2 regions of the Microbispora hainanensis genome follow, and region 2 is predicted to be linked to the other one. Evidence: predicted binding sites of a transcription regulator. Region 2 holds the regulator's gene; the other holds the start of a gene.
What was found. The regulator HspR, encoded in region 2, represses chaperone genes until heat shock. The targets are predictions, from matches to a motif close to ANTTGAGTCNNNNNGACTCAANT.
Positions count from the first base shown of each region.

Region 1: lon (endopeptidase La) is a predicted target of HspR. The motif match lies at 5,164-5,186, and genes of this name have one in related genera.

Region 1 is NZ_CP108086.1:7,260,453-7,270,434, forward strand. It holds gene OHB01_RS33215 (MetQ/NlpA family ABC transporter substrate-binding protein) at 49-894, opposite strand; gene OHB01_RS33220 (methionine ABC transporter permease) at 916-1,572, opposite strand; gene OHB01_RS33225 (methionine ABC transporter ATP-binding protein) at 1,569-2,513, opposite strand; gene lon (endopeptidase La) at 2,790-5,150, opposite strand; gene OHB01_RS33235 (MFS transporter) at 5,305-6,741, shown strand; gene OHB01_RS33240 (HAD family hydrolase) at 6,760-7,338, opposite strand; gene OHB01_RS33245 (hypothetical protein) at 7,368-8,201, opposite strand; gene arfB (alternative ribosome rescue aminoacyl-tRNA hydrolase ArfB) at 8,380-8,802, shown strand; gene OHB01_RS33255 (TetR/AcrR family transcriptional regulator) at 8,774-9,400, opposite strand; gene OHB01_RS33260 (SDR family NAD(P)-dependent oxidoreductase) at 9,503-9,982, shown strand, end outside.
Region 2 is NZ_CP108086.1:2,823,090-2,833,071, forward strand. It holds gene OHB01_RS13180 (hypothetical protein) at 1-481, opposite strand, end outside; gene clpB (ATP-dependent chaperone ClpB) at 579-3,170, opposite strand; gene OHB01_RS13190 (heat shock protein transcriptional repressor HspR) at 3,194-3,541, opposite strand; gene dnaJ (molecular chaperone DnaJ) at 3,546-4,718, opposite strand; gene grpE (nucleotide exchange factor GrpE) at 4,844-5,485, opposite strand; gene dnaK (molecular chaperone DnaK) at 5,482-7,347, opposite strand; gene OHB01_RS13210 (hypothetical protein) at 7,496-7,972, opposite strand; gene OHB01_RS13215 (GNAT family N-acetyltransferase) at 8,004-8,513, opposite strand; gene OHB01_RS13220 (ABC transporter ATP-binding protein) at 8,645-9,373, shown strand; gene OHB01_RS13225 (hypothetical protein) at 9,370-9,549, shown strand; gene OHB01_RS13230 (ABC transporter permease) at 9,546-9,982, shown strand, end outside.

The DNA of each region.
Region 1 (9,982 bases), 4.4 Mb from region 2:
CGAATCATCCAGTCAAACGACTTGATGATTCGTCCATGCATGTGCGCGTCAGGACGCGGGGATGACCGAGCCCTTGAACGTGTCCTCGATGTACTTCTTCACCTCGGGGCCGGTCAGCAGCCCGGCCAGCGTCTTCACCCGCGGGTCGTTCTCGTGCCCCTGTGCGACCACCAGGCCGTTCGCGTACGGGTTGCCCTCGGCCTTCTCCAGCACCAGGGCGTCGGACGACGGGTTGAGGTTCGCCTCCAGCGCGTAGTTGCCGTTGATCACGGCGGCGTCCACGTCGTCGAGCGAGCGCGGGAGCTGGGCGGCCTCCAGCGGGCGGAAGGTCAGGTTCTTCGGGTTGCCGGTCACGTCGCGCTCGGTCGCGGCGGTGCCCACGCCGTCCTTCAGCGTGACCACGCCGTTGTCGGCGAGCAGCTTGAGCGCCCGGCCGAGGTTGGTGGCGTCGTTGGGCACGGCGACCGTGCCGCCCTGCGGCAGCGAGGCGAGGTCCTTGACCTTCCTGGAGTACAGGCCGAGCGGCTCCAGGTGCACCGGGGCGACGAAGCTCAGCTTCGTGCCCTTGGAGGCGTTGAAGTCGTCCAGGTAGGGCTTGTGCTGGAAGTAGTTGGCGTCAAGCTGGCCGTCCTGGAGCTGCAGGTTGGGCTGCACGTAGTCGCTGAACTCCACGATCTCCAGCTCCAGGCCCTTCGCGGCGGCCAGGTTGTCGGCCACGTACTTCAGGATCTGCGCGTGCGGCACCGGGCTCACCCCGACCTTGAGCGGGGCGTCCGCCGCCGCGGCCGCGCCGTCCGAGGACGAGGGCGAGGACGTGGAAGAGGACGAGGACCCGCAGGCGGACAGCACGAGCGCGACCACGGCGGCGATGACGAGGCCGAGCGTTCTACGCATGAGAAGACTCCTTCAGAGGGATCAACGGTGGGAAAGACGGCGGGCGACCGCGTCGCCCACGGTCTGTGCGAGCTGCACCACGACGACCAGGACGACCACGGTGACGACCATGAGCGTGGTCTCGAAGCGCTGATATCCGTAGCGGACGGCGAGGTCGCCGAGGCCGCCGCCGCCGATCACCCCGGCCATGGCCGAATAGGAGATCAGCGTCACGACGGTGACGGTCAGCCCGGCGACCAGGCCGGGCAGCGCCTCGGGCAGCAGGACGCGCGCCACGATCGTCACGCGGCCCGCCCCCATCGCCTCGGCCGCCTGCACGACGTCGCGGCCCACCTCGCGCAGCGCCGTCTCGACCAGCCGGGCGAAGAACGGCACCGCGCCGATCGTCAGCGGGACCACCGCGGCGGCGGTCCCGATCGTGGTACCGGTGAGCAGGCGGGTGACCGGGATGACCGCGATCATGAGGACGATGAAGGGCAGCGACCGCCCGACGTTGACGACCAGCCCGAGCACGCGCCGTACGGCGGGCGCGGGGAACAGCCCGCCCCGGTCCGTCCCGGCGAGGCAGACGCCGAGCGGCAGCCCGAACAGTACGGTGAACAAGGTGGACCAGCCCACCATCACGGCGGTCTGCCCGGTGGCCTCCCACAGCAGGGGGCTCATCTCCGACCAGGTCATGCGTCCTCCTCCACCAGCAGCCCGCGCTCACGCAGCTCCGCGAGGGCGGCGGCCGCGCCGGCTCCGGTGATCCGCAGCCGCAGCCGGCCCGCCGGGACCCCGGCGACCTGTTCGACCGCGCCCGCGACGACGGCGACGTCCACGTCGTGCGTACGGGCGAGTCGCGACAGCAGGGCCGGGTCCGCCGCCAGGGCGACCGTCACGGCGCCGGGCTCGGCGGGCGGCAGCGGGAACAGCTCGGCCGCCAGGCGCGACCCGGGGGTGGCGAGCAGCTCGGGGATGGGGCCCGCCTCGGAGATCCGCCCGTCGCTCATGATCGCCACCGAGTCGCAGACGGCCTTGATGACGTCCATCTCGTGGGTGATGAGCAGGATGGTCAGCCCCAGCTCGCGGTTGAGCCGCCGGAGCAGGGCGAGGATCGACTGGGTCGTGGCGGGGTCGAGCGCCGAGGTGGCCTCGTCCGACAGCAGCACCGACGGCTCGGCGGCGAGCGCCCGCGCGATGCCGACCCGCTGCTTCTGGCCGCCGGACAACTGCGCCGGGTAGGCCCCGGCGCGGTCGGCCAGGCCCACGAGGTCGAGCATCTCCGCGACGCGCCGGGCCCGGGCGGCCCGGCCGACGCCCATGACCTCCAGCGGGAAGGCCACGTTGCCCGCCACCGTGCGTGACGACAGCAGCGCGAAGTGCTGGTGGATCATGCCGATGCGCTGGCGGGCCCGGCGCAGGTCGGCCGCGCCGAGGGCGGTCAGCTCGCGTCCGTCCACCGTGACCACGCCCTCGTCGGGACGTTCGAGCAGGTTGACGCAGCGCAGCAGGGTGCTCTTGCCGGCGCCGCTGCGCCCGAGCACGCCGAAGACCTCGCCCTTGCCGACGTGGAGGTCCACGCCGTCGAGCGCGACGACGTCGCCGTAGGCCTTGCGCAGGCCGGAAACGGTGATCACTTGCTGTCCTTCTGGGGCGTGATCCGGCGCAGGATCGGATCGGGCAGCGGGGAGAGCGTCATCAGGGGGAATGCCTTCGTGGAGGAGGGGTGCGGGCGGCGGGAGACTCAGGCCGCGGGACAACACCCCTGCTCAGGCGGGTTCATCGGGTTCGATACGCTCACAGGCGGCTGAAACGGTTGTGAGGCCAATCCTTATTCCATACCGGGAATGTGTGCTTAGTCACAGCAGAAGGCCCGCGCCTCCGGGACGGAGACGCGGGCCGTGCGGAACCGGTCAGGCGACCGCCTGCCGGGCGACCGTCGCCGGGGTGAGGGCCAGGTCGAGCACCTCGCGCACGTCGCTCACCGCGTGGACGGTGAGGTCGGCGAGCACCTCGGCCGGCACGTCGTCGAGGTCGGGCTCGTTGCGCGCCGGGATGAGCACGGTGGTGATCCCGGCCCGGTGGGCGGCCAGCAGCTTCTGCTTGACCCCGCCGATCGGCAGCACCCGCCCGGTGAGCGACACCTCGCCGGTCATCGCCACGTCGGCGCGGACCGGCCGGCCCGACAGCAGCGAGGCCAGGGCGGTGGTCATCGTGACACCCGCCGACGGGCCGTCCTTGGGCACCGCGCCCGCGGGCACGTGGATGTGCACCGACCTGTCCTTGAGCGACCCGACCGGCAGCTCCAGCTCGGCGCCCCGCGACCGCAGGAAGGACAGCGCGATCTGCGCCGACTCCTTCATCACGTCGCCGAGCTGACCGGTCAGCGTCACCCCGGTCGCCCCGGTCTCCGGATCGGCCAGCGACGCCTCGACGTGGAGGACGTCACCGCCCGCCCCGGTCACCGCGAGACCGGTCGCCACGCCCGGCACCGCCGTACGCTGCCGGGCCTCCGGCAGGGACGACTCGGGCACGTGGCGCGGCCGGCCCAGGTAGGAGACCAGATCGTCGGCCGTGACCGTCAGCGGGAGCTCGGCCTCGCCGAGGGCGAGCTGCGCCGTCACCTTGCGCAGGATCCGGGCGATCGAGCGTTCGAGGGAGCGGACGCCGGCCTCGCGGGTGTACTCGCCCGCCAGGCGGCGCAGCGCCGCGTCCTCCACCGTCACGTCGTCGGCGGTGAGGCCCGCCTTCTCCAGGTTGCGCGGGAGCAGGTGGTCGCGGGCGATGGCGACCTTCTCGTCCTCGGTGTAGCCGTCGAGCGTGACGATCTCCATGCGGTCGAGCAGCGGCCCCGGCACCTGCTCCAGCACGTTCGCGGTGGCGAGGAACAGCACGTCGCTCAGGTCGAGCTCGACCTCCAGGTAGTGGTCGCGGAACGTGTGGTTCTGCGCCGGGTCGAGCACCTCCAGCAGCGCCGCCGTCGGGTCGCCCCGGTAGTCGGCGCCGACCTTGTCGATCTCGTCGAGCAGCACGACCGGGTTCATCGAGCCCGCCTCGCGGATCGCCCGGACGATACGGCCGGGCAGCGCCCCCACGTACGTGCGCCGGTGGCCGCGGATCTCCGCCTCGTCGCGGACGCCGCCGAGCGCGACGCGGACGAACTTGCGGCCCATGGCGCGGGCGACCGACTCACCGAGCGAGGTCTTGCCGACGCCGGGAGGGCCGGCCAGCGCGAGGACCGCGCCGCTGCGCCGGCCGCCGACCACGCCGAGGCCCTGGTCGGCCCTGCGCTTGCGCACCGCGAGGTATTCCACGATGCGGTCCTTCACGTCGGTCAGGCCCGTGTGGTCGGCGTCGAGCACCGCGCGGGCCCCGGCGATGTCGTAGGAGTCGGTCGTGCGGACGTTCCACGGCATGTCGAGCACGGTGTCGAGCCAGGTGCGGATCCAGCCGCTCTCGGGCGACTGGTCGGAGGTCCGCTCCAGCTTGCCGACCTCCTTCAGCGCGGCCTCCCTGACCTTCTCCGGCAGGTCGGCGGCCTCGATGCGGGCGCGGTAGTCCTCCTCCTCGTCGGAGGGGTCGCCGTTGAGCTCGGCGAGCTCCTTACGGACGGCCGCGAGCTGCTGGCGGAGCAGGAACTCCCGCTGCTGCTTCTCCATGCCCTCCTGGACGTCCTTGCGGATGGTCTCGGCGACGTCCATCTCCGCGAGGTGGTCGCGGGCCCAGCCGACCAGCTTGTCGAGGCGCTCGGCCGGGTCGTTGAGCTCCAGCAGCAGCAGCTTCTGCTGCGTGGTCAGCCAGGGGGCGTAACCGGAGCTGTCCGCGAGGACCGCGGGCTCCTTGATCTGGTTGACGGCGTCGACGACCTGCCACGCGCCCCGCTTCTGCAGGATCGTGGTGGTCAGGGTCTTGTATTCCTTGGCGAGCTCCTCGGCCCTGGGCCCGGCCGGGACCGGTTCGAGCACGGTCGCCTCGACCCACAGCGCCGCGCCGGGGCCGGTGGTGCCGGTGCCGACCCGCATGCGGTCGACGCCGCGGACCACGGCCGCGGGCTCGCCGCCCGGCAGCCGGCCGACCTGTTCCACGACGGCGCTCACCCCAACCGGGCCGTAGCGGCCGTCTATGCGGGGCACCAGCAGGACCGTGCTCTCGCCACTGGCGCGGGCGGCGTCGATGGCGGCGCGGACCTCGGAGTCCGACAGATCGAGAGGCACGACCATGCCGGGCAGGACGACCTCGTCGTCGAGCGGAAGGACGGGAAGGATCTGGGACATCAGCACTCCACTAGGTTGAGTTATGTCGGCTCAACTAACAGGAGTCCGATCCTGTTCCCTGTTCTGCGTCAGTTCGCTGTGAGCGATCGTAATTGTGTAATCCGGCTTGCCGTGAGGGTCGGGCCACTGCTCCGGGTAACGCATGATGGCGTCCATGACATCCGGAAATATCCGGCTCCGCTCGGCGCCAGGCCGGTGGGTGCTGGTCACCACGGTCCTCGGGTCGGGCATGGCCACACTCGACGGCACCGTGGTCAACGTGGCCCTGCCCGCTCTCGGGCGCGACCTGCACGCCGGGATGTCCGGCCTCCAGTGGACCGTGAACGCGTACACGCTCACGATGGCCGCGCTGATCCTGCTGGGCGGGTCGCTGGGCGACCGGCTGGGCAGGCGGAAGATCTTCGTCACCGGGGTGGTCTGGTTCGCCCTGGCCTCCGCGCTCTGCGGGGCCGCGCCCAGCACGCCGGTGCTCGTGCTCGCTCGCGCGCTCCAGGGCATCGGCGGGGCCCTGCTGATCCCCGGGTCCCTGGCGATCATCCAGGCGAGCTACGTGCCGGACGACCGGCCGCGCGCCGTCGGCGCCTGGTCGGGGCTGGGCGGCGTGGCCGCCGCGCTCGGGCCGTTGTTCGGCGGCTGGCTCGTGGAGACGGCGGGCTGGCGCTGGGTGTTCCTGCTCAACCTGCCACTCGCGGCCGTCGTGGCCGGCGTCGCCACCCGCCACGTGCCCGAGACCCGCGACCCCGGGTCGAACGGCCGCTTCGACGTGCTCGGCACCGTCCTCGCCGCACCCGCGCTGGCCGGGCTGACGTACGGGCTGATCCTGGCGGGCGACGGGCTGGTGCCGCTGGCCGCCGGGATCGTCCTGTCCATCTGTTTCGTGGTCGTGGAGATCCGGCGCTCTCCCCGGTCGCTCGTCCCGGTGGGGGTCTTCGCCTCGCGGGAGTTCACCGCGGTCAACGTCGTCACGCTGGTCATGTACGCCGCGATGGGCCTGGTGTTCTTCCTGCTGGTCGTCCAGCTCCAGGTGTCGGCCGGGTTCTCCCCGATCGCCGCGGGGTCGGCGATGCTCCCGGTGACGATCCTCATGCTGCTGCTGTCGCCCCGGGCGGGCGACCTGGCCAAGCGGGCAGGCCCGCGCCTCCCCATGACGGCGGGCATCCTCCTGTGCGCGGCCGGGCTGCTGCTGATGAGCCGTATCGCCCCGGACGCGTCCTATCTCGCCGACGTGCTGCCGGCGGCGGTCGTGTTCGGGCTCGGCCTGTCCGCCGCCGTCGCCCCGCTCACCGCGACCGTGCTCGCCACCGCGGAGGATCGGTACGCGGGCGTGGCCAGCGGGATCAACAACGCCCTGGCCCGGACGGGCGGCCTGCTGGCCGTCGCCGCCGTCCCGCCGCTGGTGGGCCTGACGGGGGCCGCCTACGACTCCCCTGCGGCGTTCACCCGGGGGTTCCACACCTCGATGCTGGCCGCCGCGGCCATGATGGCCGTCGCGGCGGCCCTCACGTTCGTCACGATCAGGCGGAACGTGCTCGTGTCCGCGCCCGAGCCACCCGCTCCCGGCTGCCCGGTCGAGGCGCCACCCCTCACCTGACGCCCCGCCGGACGCTCCCTAGGTCAGCAGCGTCTTGAGCTCCTCGCGCAGGGCGGCGGCGTCGCGGAAGTGGACGGCGGCCAGCCCCACCCTCTTGGCCGCCGCGACGTTCTGCTCCCGGTCGTCCACGAAGACGAGATCGCCGGGGGCCGCCCCGAGCCAGGCCACGGTCTCGTGGAAGATCTCCGGCTCCGGCTTCACCAGGCCCATCCGGCCGCTGTAGAACCTCGGGCCGATCGGCCGCATGAACGGCAGCGTGTCGATCGTCTCGGCGATGCAGACCGGCATGTTGGACAGCAGCGCCATGGGCACCCCGACGCCGGCCAGCTCGTCGATGATCGCCACGGTCTCCTCGTTGGGCCGCGACCAGCTCGCCGTGTCGAGGGCGACGACCGCGTCCAGCTCGGCCCCGCCCATCGGCCTGCCGTACACGTGGGACCAGTACGCGGCCGGGTCGAGCGTGCCCCGGTCGAAGTCGAGCCGCGCCGCCCAGTAGCGGTCTTCGAACCCCGGATCACCTCCCGCCATGCGCGCGACGTCTTCGGGGTCCTGGGGAAGCGACACGACGTTGCCGTAGTCGAAAAGCACAGTCTTCATGGTCGTACGAGCATAACCCGTGTGCGGAATCAGGTCACATAGGGCTTGAGGAACTCGTTGGCGCTCCCACAGCGCAGGTAGTTGCGCACGGTGTGGAAGTCGAGCCAGTCGATGTCGCAGGAGACGTCCCGTTCGACGCCGTCGAAGCACGACGCCAGCACGGCCGGGATGGCGGCGATGTCGTCCTTGTCGGCGATGTTGATCCAGCGGCGCACCCCCGGCGGGCGCGCCCCGCGCCCGCGCACCGGGACCGGCGCGAGCCGCTCGAAGACGACGCCGCGCATGCCTAGCGGGCTGCCCAGCGTCACCAGCAGCTCGACGGAGAGGTCGGGATGGGCCCACAGCGCCTCGTACGTCACGACGCTGCCGAGCGAGTGGGCGACCACCACGCGGGGGCGGCGCCTGCGGACGACCTCGGCGACCGCCTCGCGGGCCCGCACGCGCGGGTCGCCGCCGCCCAGGTAGGCGGCCACCTCCGGGCAGAAGTCCTCGGCGAACCGCACCGCCTGCGGGCCCATCCTCGTCAGCAGCCACTCGGCCAGCCGGTGGGCGAGACCGGTGAGCGACTCCCCCGCCGCCTCGCGGAACGGGCCGCCGAGCTGGACCGCCCAGTCGGCGAGGACCAGCTTGGCGGGCGTCGCCATCTGCCGCGGCGGCTTCGGCGGGCCGCCGTGCAGGTGGTGGGCGTAATAGGCGATCTCGGCGAAGTATTCGCCCGTGCCGTCCGCCCGGCCGTTGAGTCCCTGGTGCAGATAGGTGTTCCACTTGGCCCGCACGGCCTCGGCGGCGCCGCCCGCCGACCCGCCGGCCTCCTCGAAGTAGTGGTATTTGCCGATGCCGTGGACGCCCACGATCGAGGTCATGCTCCCGCCCATCCCTGTCGCCCCGGTGCCCGGGGCCCGCCGGATTCCGGGGGCCACTGTGCACGACGCGATCGGCCGCGACAACCACACGCCGCGTTTACGGTGATAAATGGAGAGTGGTGGCGATATTCACCCCGATAAGTTGGGCGTCCCGTCCGTTCGTCGAGGGAGAGAACCCATGTCAGGCCCGTTGCACGTGCGCGGCTCGATCGTCGTGCCCGAAGCGGAGCTCGCCTGGCGTTTCTCCCGCTCGTCCGGGCCGGGCGGCCAGGGCGTCAACACCACCGACAGCCGGGTCGAGCTGAGCTTCGACCTCGCGCGCACCACCGCCCTCGGCCCGGTGCTCAGGGCCCGCGCGCTCGAACGGCTCTCCGCCCGCGCGGTGGACGGCGTGATCACGATCGCGGCCTCGGAGTACCGCTCCCAACTGCGCAACCGGGAGGCCGCGCGGGAGCGGCTCGCCGCCCTCCTCCGCGACGCCATCGCGCCGCCGCCCAAGCGGCGCCGTCCCACCAAGCCGTCCAAGGGCGCGGTCGAGCGCCGTCTGGCGGCCAAGAAGCACCGCTCCGACCTCAAGCGCCTGCGCCGTACGGGCGACTGAGCCGCGCGGCGCTGTCGCGCAGGTGCGCGATGCCCATGTCCAGCGCCGCCTCCAGGTGAACGAGCCGGCCGGTGGACAGGTGGAGCAGCACCCCGCCCTGGATCCCCGCGAGCAGCGCGGCCGCCGCCCGCCCGGGATCGATGCCCGGGTCGATCTCGCCCGCGGCCTGCATGTGCCGCACGCCGGCGGCGATCTCCGCCTCCCACCGGAGCATCAGCTCGGTCACCACCGCCTGGGCGCCCGGTGTGCTCTGGCCCACCTGCGACATCACCACGTTGAGCGGGCACTGCGGCCCCTGCTCGCGGTAGCGCTCCACGAGGCGGTCACGCCAGGCCTGCCAGGCCGCCCACGAGGTGAGCTCGCCGAGGTAGGGCTGCTGGTCGGCGAGCACCCGGTCGGCCTCGAAGCGGGCCACCGCCAGCAGCAGCTCCTCCTTGCCGCCCGGGAAGTAGTGGAACAGCTGGCTCTTGCTGGTGCGGGTCCGGGCGCGCACGTCGTCGAGGGTGGTGTCCATCACCCCGCGCTCGCGGATCGTCTCGGCCGCGCCCTCGACGATCCGCTGCCGCGTGGCGGCCCCCTTCGCGGTCAGCGCCCCCATCGCACCCTCCCTTATTTTGGACTTGCCGGTCCATTTTGCCGCAGGCAGCATGAGCGCCGCACCTCGTCTCACGCACCACGTCTCACAAGGAGATTTCCCATCATGGAACACCTGCGGAACCGCACCGCCCTCGTCACCGGCGCCACCGACGGCATCGGCGCCGCCATCGCCCGCGCGCTCGCCGCGGAGGGAGCCATGGTCGTGGTCCACGGCCGCGACCCGGCCAGGGGAGAGAAGGTGGTCGCCGCCATCGCCGAGGCAGGCGGACGGGCCGCCTTCGTCCGCGCCGACCTCGCACACGCCGAGGCCGTACGCGACCTGGCCGCGGCAGCCCACGACCTGGCCGGTGGACCGCTCGACATCCTGGTCAACAACGCCGCCATGCTGATCACGCCGAGCCCGACCGCCGAGGTGGCCGAGGACCTCCTCGACGGAGCGCTGGCGGTCAACGTCAGGGCCGTCTTCCTGCTCACCGGCCTCGTCGCCCCGGCCATGGCCGCCCGCGGCCGCGGCGCGATCGTCAACATGGGCTCGATCAGCGGCCTGTTCGGCACGGACGGGTCGGCCCTCTACAGCATGACG
Region 2 (9,982 bases):
CGCCGTGCACCGGTGCGGTGACCGCCTTCGCGGGCGCCGAGAGGGTGGTGGCGTCGGTGGGAAGCGTCTTCGTGGCGCTCGCCGGTGCGGGCAGTGCCGCCGTGGCGCCGGTTGCCGTGTTCGGCAGCGTACGGGGGCCGGGCACGGCCGGCAGCGCCGCGGGCGCCGGGAGGGTGCGGGCGACCGTGGCGGAGCCGGTGGGGAGCGAGTTGTGTCCCTGCCCTGCCGCCGCCCCGGCCGCGTCGGCGATGCTCAGCACGCCCGCCGCCGGAAGGCTGGTCAGCCCGCTCGTGAGGTCGCGGCCGGTGACGTCATGGCCGGTGACGCCGCGTGCCGTCATGTTGTGGGCCTGGGCCCGGCAGGCGTCGGCGAGCGCGCCGTCCTTCGCCATCGCCGGGCCCCCGGCGAACCAGCTCACTCCGGCGGTGACCGCCGCGAGTGCGACGCACCGTCCTCGAATACTTCGTGATGTCCTGGACATCCACGTCCCCCTGATCGCGTACGGTAGTCCGACGAACGCCGAACGTAGCAGCGAGGGGATAGGGCGGGGCGCGCTTGCCTCAATGGTGGGAAAGACCTTACCGAGAGGGCCGGATCGTCAACGTGTCCCCTGCCTCGTCAAAGTCGACGATTACCTCGTCGCCGTCCCGGATGGCCCCCGACAGCAGCTCCTTGGCGAGCTTGTCGCCGATGGCCGTCTGGATCAGGCGGCGCAGCGGGCGCGCGCCGTACAACGGGTCGTAGCCGGTCAACGCGAGCCAGTCACGGGCGGCGGGGGTGACGGTCAGCGTCAGCCGCCGGTCGGACAGGCGCCGGGCGAGCCGGGCGACCTGCAGGTCCACGATCTGCGACAGCTCCTCGGTGCCGAGCGCGTCGAACACGATGATGTCGTCGAGCCGGTTGAGGAACTCGGGCTTGAACGACCCCCGCACCGCGTTCATCACCGCCTCGCGCTTGGCCGCGCTCTCCATCGTGGGGTCCACGAGGAACTGCGAGCCGATGTTCGAGGTGAGGATCAGGATCGTGTTGCGGAAGTCGACCGTACGGCCCTGCCCGTCGGTGAGCCGGCCGTCGTCGAGCACCTGCAGCAGGATGTCGAAGACCTCGGGATGAGCCTTCTCGACCTCGTCGAGCAGCACGACGGTGTAGGGCCTGCGGCGTACGGCCTCGGTGAGCTGGCCGCCCTCCTCGTAGCCGACATATCCGGGCGGCGCGCCGACCAGCCGGGCCACGCTGTGCTTCTCGCCGTACTCGCTCATGTCGATGCGGGTCATGGCCCGCTCGTCGTCGAACAGGAACTCGGCGAGCGCCTTGGCCAGCTCGGTCTTGCCGACGCCCGTGGGGCCGAGGAAGAGGAACGAGCCGGTCGGCCGATCGGGGTCGGAGATGCCGGCCCGGGCCCGCCGTACGGCGTCGGAGACGGCCTGGACGGCCTGCTGCTGGCCGATCAGGCGCTTGCCCAGCTCGTCTTCCATGCGCAGCAGCTTGGCGGTCTCGCCCTCCAGCAGCCGGCCCGCCGGGATGCCCGTCCACGAGGAGATGACCTCGGCGATGTCGTCGGGCCCGACCTCCTCCTTGACCATCGGCTCGGCCTCGGCCTCCACCTTCTCGGCCGCCTTGGTGGCCTCGGCGAGCTCCTTCTCCAGCCGCGGCACGTCGCCGTACATGAGCCGGGAGGCCGCCTCGAAGTCGCCGTCGCGCTGGGCCCGCTCGGCCGCGCTGCGCGCCTCGTCGAGCTGCTTTTTCAGCTCGCCGACCTTGTTGAGCCCGGCCTTCTCGTGCTCCCAGCGGCTGACCAGGGCGTTGAGGTCCTCCTGGCGGTTGGCCAGCTCCTCGCGGAGCTTCTCCAGGCGCTGCCGGCTGGCCTCGTCGGTCTCCTTGGCGAGCGCGAGCTCCTCCATCTTCAGCCGGTCGACGATCCGCTGGAGCTGGTCGATCTCCACCGGCCGCGAGTCGATCTCCATGCGCAGCCGCGACATCGACTCGTCGACCAGGTCGATGGCCTTGTCGGGCAGGAACCGCGCGGTGATGTAGCGGTCGGACAGCGTCGCGGCGGCGACCAGGGCGCTGTCGGAGATCTGCACCTGGTGGTGCGCCTCGTAGCGGCCCTTGAGCCCGCGCAGGATCGCGATCGTGTCCTCGACCGTCGGCTCGCCGACGTAGACCTGCTGGAACCGCCGCTCCAGCGCCGGGTCCTTCTCGATGCGCTCGCGATACTCGTCGAGCGTGGTGGCGCCGATCATGCGCAGCTCGCCGCGGGCCAGCATGGGCTTGAGCATGTTGCCGGCGTCCATCGCGCCCTCGGCGGCGCCCGCGCCGACCATCGTGTGCAGCTCGTCGATGAACGTGACGATCTGGCCGTCGCTCTCCTTGATCTCGTTGAGCACGGCCTTGAGGCGTTCCTCGAACTCACCGCGGTATTTCGCGCCCGCGACCATCGCGCCGAGGTCGAGCGCGACCAGGCGCTTGTTGCGCAGGCTTTCGGGCACGTCGCCCGCGACGATCCGCTGGGCGAGGCCCTCGACCACGGCGGTCTTGCCGACGCCGGGCTCGCCGATCAGCACGGGGTTGTTCTTGGTGCGGCGCGACAGCACCTGGACGACCCGGCGGATCTCGCTGTCGCGGCCGATCACCGGGTCGAGCTTGCCGGAACGCGCCCGCTCGGTGAGGTCGACGCCGTACTTCTCCAGCGCCTGGTAGGTGTCCTCCGGGGTCTCGCTGGTCACCCGCGCGTGCCCGCGGACCTTCTCGAACGCCTCCAGCAGCGCGTTGGGCGTGGCGCCCGCGGCCTTCAGCAGATCGGCGACCTGCCCGCCGTCGGTGGCGAGCCCGACGAGCAGGTGCTCGGTCGAGACGTACTCGTCTTCGAGCTGCTTGGCCCGCTGCGCCGCGGTGTTGAGCACGGTCAGCAGCTGACGAGAGCTGGACGGCGCGCTCACCGTGGAGCCCTGCGCCTTCGGCAGCCGGTCGAGCAGCTCCTCGGCCTGGGCGCGCAGGTGCCGCGGGTCCGCTCCGACGGCCTGCAGCAGCGACCCGGCGATGCCGCCGTTCTGCGCGAGCAGGGTCGTCAGCAGGTGGGCGGGCGCGACCTCGGGGTTGCCGTCGGCCGCGGCGCGCCGGACGGCCGCGGACAGGGCCTCCTGGCTCTTCTGGGTGAACTTGTAGTCCATATGTGAATGCCTCGTTTCGCCGGTCAGGCCGGTGGCAGTTCGTAGCGGACCAGTGCCCGCAGCATGGTGAGCTCACCCCTGAGCCGGGTGACCTCCTCGCGCAGGCGCATGTTCTCGGTTTCGAGTTCGAGGATGCGCTTGATGCCGGCGAGGTTGATGCCGTGCTCCTGGGAGAGCCGCTGGACCTCGCGCAGAAGCACGATGTCCCGTGTCGAGTACAGCCGTCCCCGCCCCGCCGTACGGCCGGGGCTCACGAGCCCGAGCCGGTCGTACTGGCGCAGCGTCTGCGGGTGCAGCCCCGACAGCTGGGCGGCTACGGAGATCACATAGACGGGGGTGTCATCGGAGATGTCGAAAAACCTGGCATCCATCGGCTCACTCGCTTCTGGCCTGCTTGATCAGCTCTTCGCGAAGGTCCTGGCCCTCTGTGGCGTTCCTGAACTCCTCAAGGGCCGCGCGGGCCTTGTCGTCGAGGTGCTGGGGCACCGTGACCTGGACGGTGACCAGCAGGTCGCCCTTCGTGCCGTCCTTGCGGGGGACCCCACGGCCGCGCACCCGGAACGTGCGCCCGTTGGGCGTTCCCTCCGGGATGCGCAGGGTCACCGGCATCCCCCGGAGCGTCGGCACCTTGATCTCGGCGCCGAGCGCGGCCTCGGGGAAGGTGACGGGGACCGTGACGGTCAGGTTCTCGCCGCTGCGCCCGAACACGGGGTGCGGTTTGACGTGGACCAGCACATAGAGATCGCCGGCCGGGCCGCCGTTCTCACCGGGCGCGCCCTTGCCCTTGATCCTGATGCGCTGGCCGTCGCCGACCCCGGCGGGGATGCGGGCCTGGATCGTACGGGTGCTCTTGCCGCGCCCGCTGCCCTCGCAGACGGGGCAGGGGTCGTCGACCACCAGGCCCCGGCCGCGGCAGTCGCGGCACGGCTCTGAGAAGGCGAAGTTGCCGAGGTTGCGGCTGGCCGCCCCGGTTCCCTCGCAGGTCGGGCACACCCGTGGCGTGGTGCCCGCCTTCGCCCCCGTGCCGCCGCAGGCGGTGCAGGCGGCCGAACTGGTGAGCCGGAGGGACACGGTGCTGCCGTCGACCGCCTCGCCGAAGGTCAGCGTCACCTCCGACTCGACGTCCTGGCCGCGCCGTGGCCGGGCAGTGGTCGTGCGCGTGCCCGCTCCGCCCCGGTTGAACAGCCCCCCGAACAGGTCCCCGATCCGGTCGCCCGACCCCGAGCCGCCGAACAGGTCGCCGAGGTCGAAGTTGAAGCCGCCGCCGGTGCCGCGCGGGCCCCCCGCTCCCGCGAAGCCGCCGACGCCCGACCCGAACAGCGTGCGCGCCTCGTCGTACTCCTTGCGCCGCTTGACGTCGGAGAGCACGTCGTAGGCCTCGGAGACCTCCTTGAACTTCTCCTCGGTCTCCTTGTTGCCCGGGTTGGCGTCGGGGTGGTACTTGCGGGCGAGCTTGCGGTACGCCTTCTTGATCTCGTCGGCGCTCGCGGTCTTGGGCACACCAAGGACGGCGTAGTAGTCCTTTTCCAAGTAGTCCTTGGTGCTCATCTATCGCTTCCTTCGCACGAAAGGGGAGTGAATCGGTGTTTCCGCGCAGGCCCCCGAGGGTGTCGTCACGGGCAGCCCTCGCGGGTCTCTCCCGATCTTCGCCGATCGGGAGAGACTCCGCGGTTTCAGTTCTCGTCCGGTTCGCCGGACTCGCCGGAGTCCGCCGCCGTCTCCTCCGGCGCCGCGGCCTCCTCGCTCGGCTCCGCGACGGCCACGCGGGCGGCGCGCAGGATCCGGTCGTTGATCCGGTAGCCCGGCTGGAGGATCTCGACGCACGTCGCCTCGGTCACCTCCGCCGAGTAGCTGTGCAGCAGGGCCTCGTGCACGGTCGGGTCGAAGGGGTCGCCCTTCGCGCCGTACGAGGTCAGGCCCAGCTTGGCGACGGCCGCCTCCAGCGACTCGCTCACCTTCGCGAACCCGCCGGTGAGCTCGCCGTGGTCGCGGGCGCGCCCGATGTCGTCGAGCACCGGCAGCAGCTCGGTGAGCACGCTCGCGACGGCCTGTTCCCTGACGGCGATCCGATCGCGTTCGACCCGCTTGCGGTAGTTGCTGAACTCCGCCTGGAGCCGCTGCAGGTCGGCGGTGCGCTCGGCGAGCAGGTCCGACGCGGACCCCTCGGCCGGCGCCGCCACCTGCGTGCCCTGGTCCGCGGGGGCGGCCTCGGGGGCCTCCCCGGCGGACTCGCGGGCCTTGCCGGTCTCCGGGTCGATCTTGCGGTTGTCGCGGATCACCGGCTCCTCCTCGGAGCCGTTCTCGCGCGGGCTCACTTGCGGCCGCCCTCCCGCTCGTCATCGACGATCTCGGCCTCGACCACGTCTTCGTCGGCCTTCGCCTGGGCGCCCTCGGCGTCCGCACCGGGCGCGGCGCCCTCGGCGCCGGCCTGCGACTGGGCGTAGATGGCCGAGCCCATCTTCTGGCTGACCGTGGCGAGCTTCTCGGCGGCGGTGCGGATGGCCGGGATGTCGGTGCCCTCCAGCGCCTTCTTCAGCTCGGCGAGCGAGTCGTTGACCTCGGTCTTGACGTCGGCCGGGACCTTCTCGTCGTTCTCGCGGAGGAACTTCTCCGTCTGGTAGGCCAGCGCGTCCGCGTTGTTGCGGACCTCGGCCTCCTCACGACGCCGCTTGTCCTCCTCGGCGTAGGACTCCGCCTCGCGCATCATGCGCTCGATGTCCTCCTTGCCGAGGGCCGAGCCGCCGGTGATGGTCATCGACTGCTCCTTGCCCGTGCCGAGGTCCTTTGCCGACACGTTCACGATGCCGTTCGCGTCGATGTCGAAGGTGACCTCGATCTGCGGGATGCCGCGCGGGGCCGGGGCGATGCCGGTCAGCTCGAAGGTGGCCAGCTTCTTGTTGTACGCCGCGATCTCGCGCTCGCCCTGGTAGACCTGGATCTGCACCGACGGCTGGTTGTCCTCGGCCGTGGTGAAGACCTCCGAGCGCTTGGTCGGGATCGTCGTGTTGCGCTCGATGATCTTGGTGAAGATCCCGCCCTTGGTCTCGATGCCCAGGCTGAGCGGGGTGACGTCGAGCAGCAGGACGTCCTTGACCTCACCCTTGAGGACACCGGCCTGGAGCGCGGCGCCGATGGCGACGACCTCGTCCGGGTTCACGCCCTTGTTGGGCTCCTTGCCGCCCGTCAGCTCCTTGACCAGCTCCGACACGGCCGGCATGCGGGTGGAACCGCCGACCAGGACCACGTGGGCGATGTCGGAGACCTTGATCCCCGCGTCCTTGATGACCTGGTGGAACGGGCCCTTGCAGCGCTCGAGCAGGTCGGCGGTGATCCGCTGGAACTCCGCCCGGGTCAGCTTCTCCTCCAGGTGCAGCGGGCCCTCGGAGGAGGCGGTGATGTAGGGCAGGTTGATCGTCGTCTCGGTCTGGGCCGACAGCTCGATCTTGGCCTTCTCGGCCGCCTCGCGCAGACGCTGGAGGGCCATCTTGTCCTTGGCCAGGTCGACGCCGTGCGCGTTCTTGAAACGGGTCACCAGCTCGTCGACGACCCGCTGGTCCCAGTCGTCGCCGCCGAGGTGGTTGTCACCGCTGGTGGCCTTGACCTCGACGAACCCGTGCCCGTCCTCCTGGCCGACGTCGAGCAGGGACACGTCGAAGGTGCCGCCGCCGAGGTCGAAGACCAGGATGGTCTGGTCCTTCTCCTTGTCGAGGCCGTAGGCCAGGGCCGCGGAGGTGGGCTCGTTGATGATGCGCAGCACGTTGAGGCCCGCGATCTGACCGGCCTCCTTGGTGGCCTGCCGCTGGGCGTCGTTGAAGTACGCCGGAACGGTGATCACCGCGTCGGTGATCTTCTCGCCCAGGTACGCCTCGGCGTCCTGCTTGAGCTTCTGCAGGACGAACGCGCTGATCTGCTGGGGCGTGAACTTCTTGCCGTCGATCTCGATCGACCAGTTCGTGCCCATGTGGCGCTTGACCGAGCGGATGGTCCTGTCGACGTTGGTCACCGCCTGCCGCTTGGCGACCTCGCCGACGAGAACCTCGCCGTTCTTCGCGAACGCGACCACGGACGGCGTGGTCCGCGAGCCCTGAGCGTTCGCGATGACCGTGGGCTCGCCGCCCTCGAGGATCGAGACGACGGAGTTGGTCGTCCCCAGGTCGATACCTACCGCACGTGCCATGAGTACGTCCTTGTAGTCAAAGTTGAGTCGGTCAGACTCAAATACTAGCCCCGCCGAGGGGTCTGTCAATCGTCTTGAGTCTATGTGGCTCAACCCTGGAGCGCGCGGATTTCATCCCGTGGCCGGGAACTCGTACGGTCTGTCCTCTCTACTTCGCGCCGTCCACGACCTTCCGGTCGCCGAGCGGGGCCTTGAGCTGCACTTTCGTGGTCTTGAGGATCGCGATCGCGATGCAGACGGCGTCGGGCGAGCGCCGGTCCTGTCCCTCGTACAGGGTGACGGTGACCTCGCGCGCGGTCTCGGTCACCTCGACGTGGTCGAGCACGTTGCAGGGCTCCACCCCGGACCACCACACGATGTCGAGGGCCCTGCCGTCGTCGGTGGGGGTGGCGCTCTCCCACGGCACCTTGCGCGGGTGCAGCGTGGGCCCGGCCGGGGCCACGGGAGACGGGGTGCCGCTCGGCGCGCCGGACGGCGCGGCAGGCGCGGCCGGCACGCTGACGGCCTGATCGGCATCGGTCCCGGTGGGAGAGCCGTCCGGCTGCTCGGGTGAGGCCGAGGTGGAGGAGGTCCCTCCGCAGGCGACCGCCAGGAACAGGAGGGCCACGAGCCAGAGCTTTCTCATGTCCCATACACGGCTGTGCGGAGCGACCGGTTCACCCTGTGGCCCGGCTGCGCCTCAGCACGTGGGTGACGCCTCCGTCGTCCTCGGTCACGTCCCGCACGTGCTCGAAGCCGATCCCGTTCAGCACGGCCAGCGAGGCGGTGTTCGGCGCCGCCACGGTGGCGTACACCTCGGTGAGCCCCAGGGTGTCGAAGCCGTAGGCGACGATCGCCCCGGCCAGTTCTCTCCCCAGGCCGAATCCCCACATGCCGGGGGCCAGGGCGTAGATGATCTCGTAGCCGTCCGCCACCTTCGCCGGCTTGATCTCGGCGTGCCCGGCGAAGCGGCCGTCCCGGCGCACGGCCCAGACGTCGAACAGCTCCTGGGCGTAGACCTTCGTGAAGATCCGCCCGAACAGGGCGCGGTAGTCCGCCTCGGGGGCGGGACCGTCGCCCATCCACCGCGACACCCGCCCGTCCAGGAACAGGGTGACGAAGTCGTCCTCGTCTTCGGGGACGTACGGCTCCAGCAGCAGGCGCTCGGTCCGCAGAGTCGGGGTCATGGGGCGTGAAGTTACCCATGCGGCGCACCCTCGGACAAATCGCTTTTCGCGGTCGGTGCGCGCCGCGGGGGCCGGAATGTCACCGCGATGGACGCATTGACGGCCCTTTGCCGCGGGTTTAAATTCATCACATGATGAATTTATCGGATCCCGCGATCGCCGTACGGGATCTGCGGGTGGTCAGGGGCGGGGCCGAGGTCCTGCACGGCCTGACCTTCGAGGTGCCGCGAGGGCAGGTCACCGGCCTGCTCGGGCCGAGCGGCTGCGGCAAGACGACGCTCATGCGGGCGATCGTGGGCGTCCAGGTCGTGTCCGGCGGCGAGGTGAGCGTGCTCGGCGAGCCGGCCGGGAGCGCGGGCCTGCGCCGCAGGATCGGCTACTCGACGCAGAGCCCGGCGGTCTACCGGGACCTGACCGTGCTGGAGAACCTGCGCTACTTCGCCGCCGTGCTCGGCGCGCCGAAGGACGACCCCGAGCGGGTGCTCGCGGAGGTGGGGCTCTCCGGGGCCGCCCACCAGCTCGCGTCCACGCTCTCGGGCGGTCAGCTGGGCCGCGCCGGGCTCGCCGTGGCCCTGCTCGGCCGTCCGGAGCTGCTCGTGCTCGACGAGCCGACGGTCGGGCTCGACCCCGTGCTGCGGCAGGAGCTGTGGACGCTCTTCAACCGCCTCGCGGAGGGCGGCACCACGATCCTGGTCTCCAGCCACGTCATGGACGAGGCCGCGCGGTGCGAGCGGCTGATCGTGCTGCGTGAGGGGAAGATCCTCGCCGACGACACCCCCGGCGCCCTGCGCGACCACACGCGTACGACCGACCTGGAGGAGGCGTTCCTGCGCCTGATCGAAGAGAGGGCGGCGGCATGAACGCGCTTCGCGAGCGAATCGACAGACGCGGCGTCCGGCGCGGCGGTCTCCTGCGCGCCTCCGGCACGGCCTCACCGCGCGCCTCCGGCACGGCCTCACCGCGCGCCTCCGGCACGACCTCCCTGCGCGCCTCCGGCACGACCTCACTCCGAGCCGAAGGCGAGGAGTCGGCATGAGCTTCGCGATCACTTTTGCCACCGCCAGGCGGATCATGACCCAGCTTCGCCACGACCGGCGGACGGTCGCGCTCATGGTCCTGGTGCCGACGCTGGTGATGATCCTGCTCTACTACGTGATGGACGACGAGCGCGCGTTCGGCCACTGGTCGCCGATTCTGCTGTGCGTCTTCCCCTTCCTGGTGATGTTCCTCATCACCTCGATCGGGACGCTGCGCGAGCGCACGTCGGGCACGCTTGAGCGGCTCATGGCGATGCCGCTCGGACGGCTCGACCTCCTCCTCGGCTATGGCCTCGCGTTCGGGCTGGCGGCGTGTGTCCAGGTGGCGCTGGCGCTGACCGTCTCCCTCACCTGGCTGGGCCTCGACCTGCCCGGCCCGCTGTGGCCGCTGGTGCTCGTGGCCCTGCTCAACGCCCTGCTCGGCACCGCGCT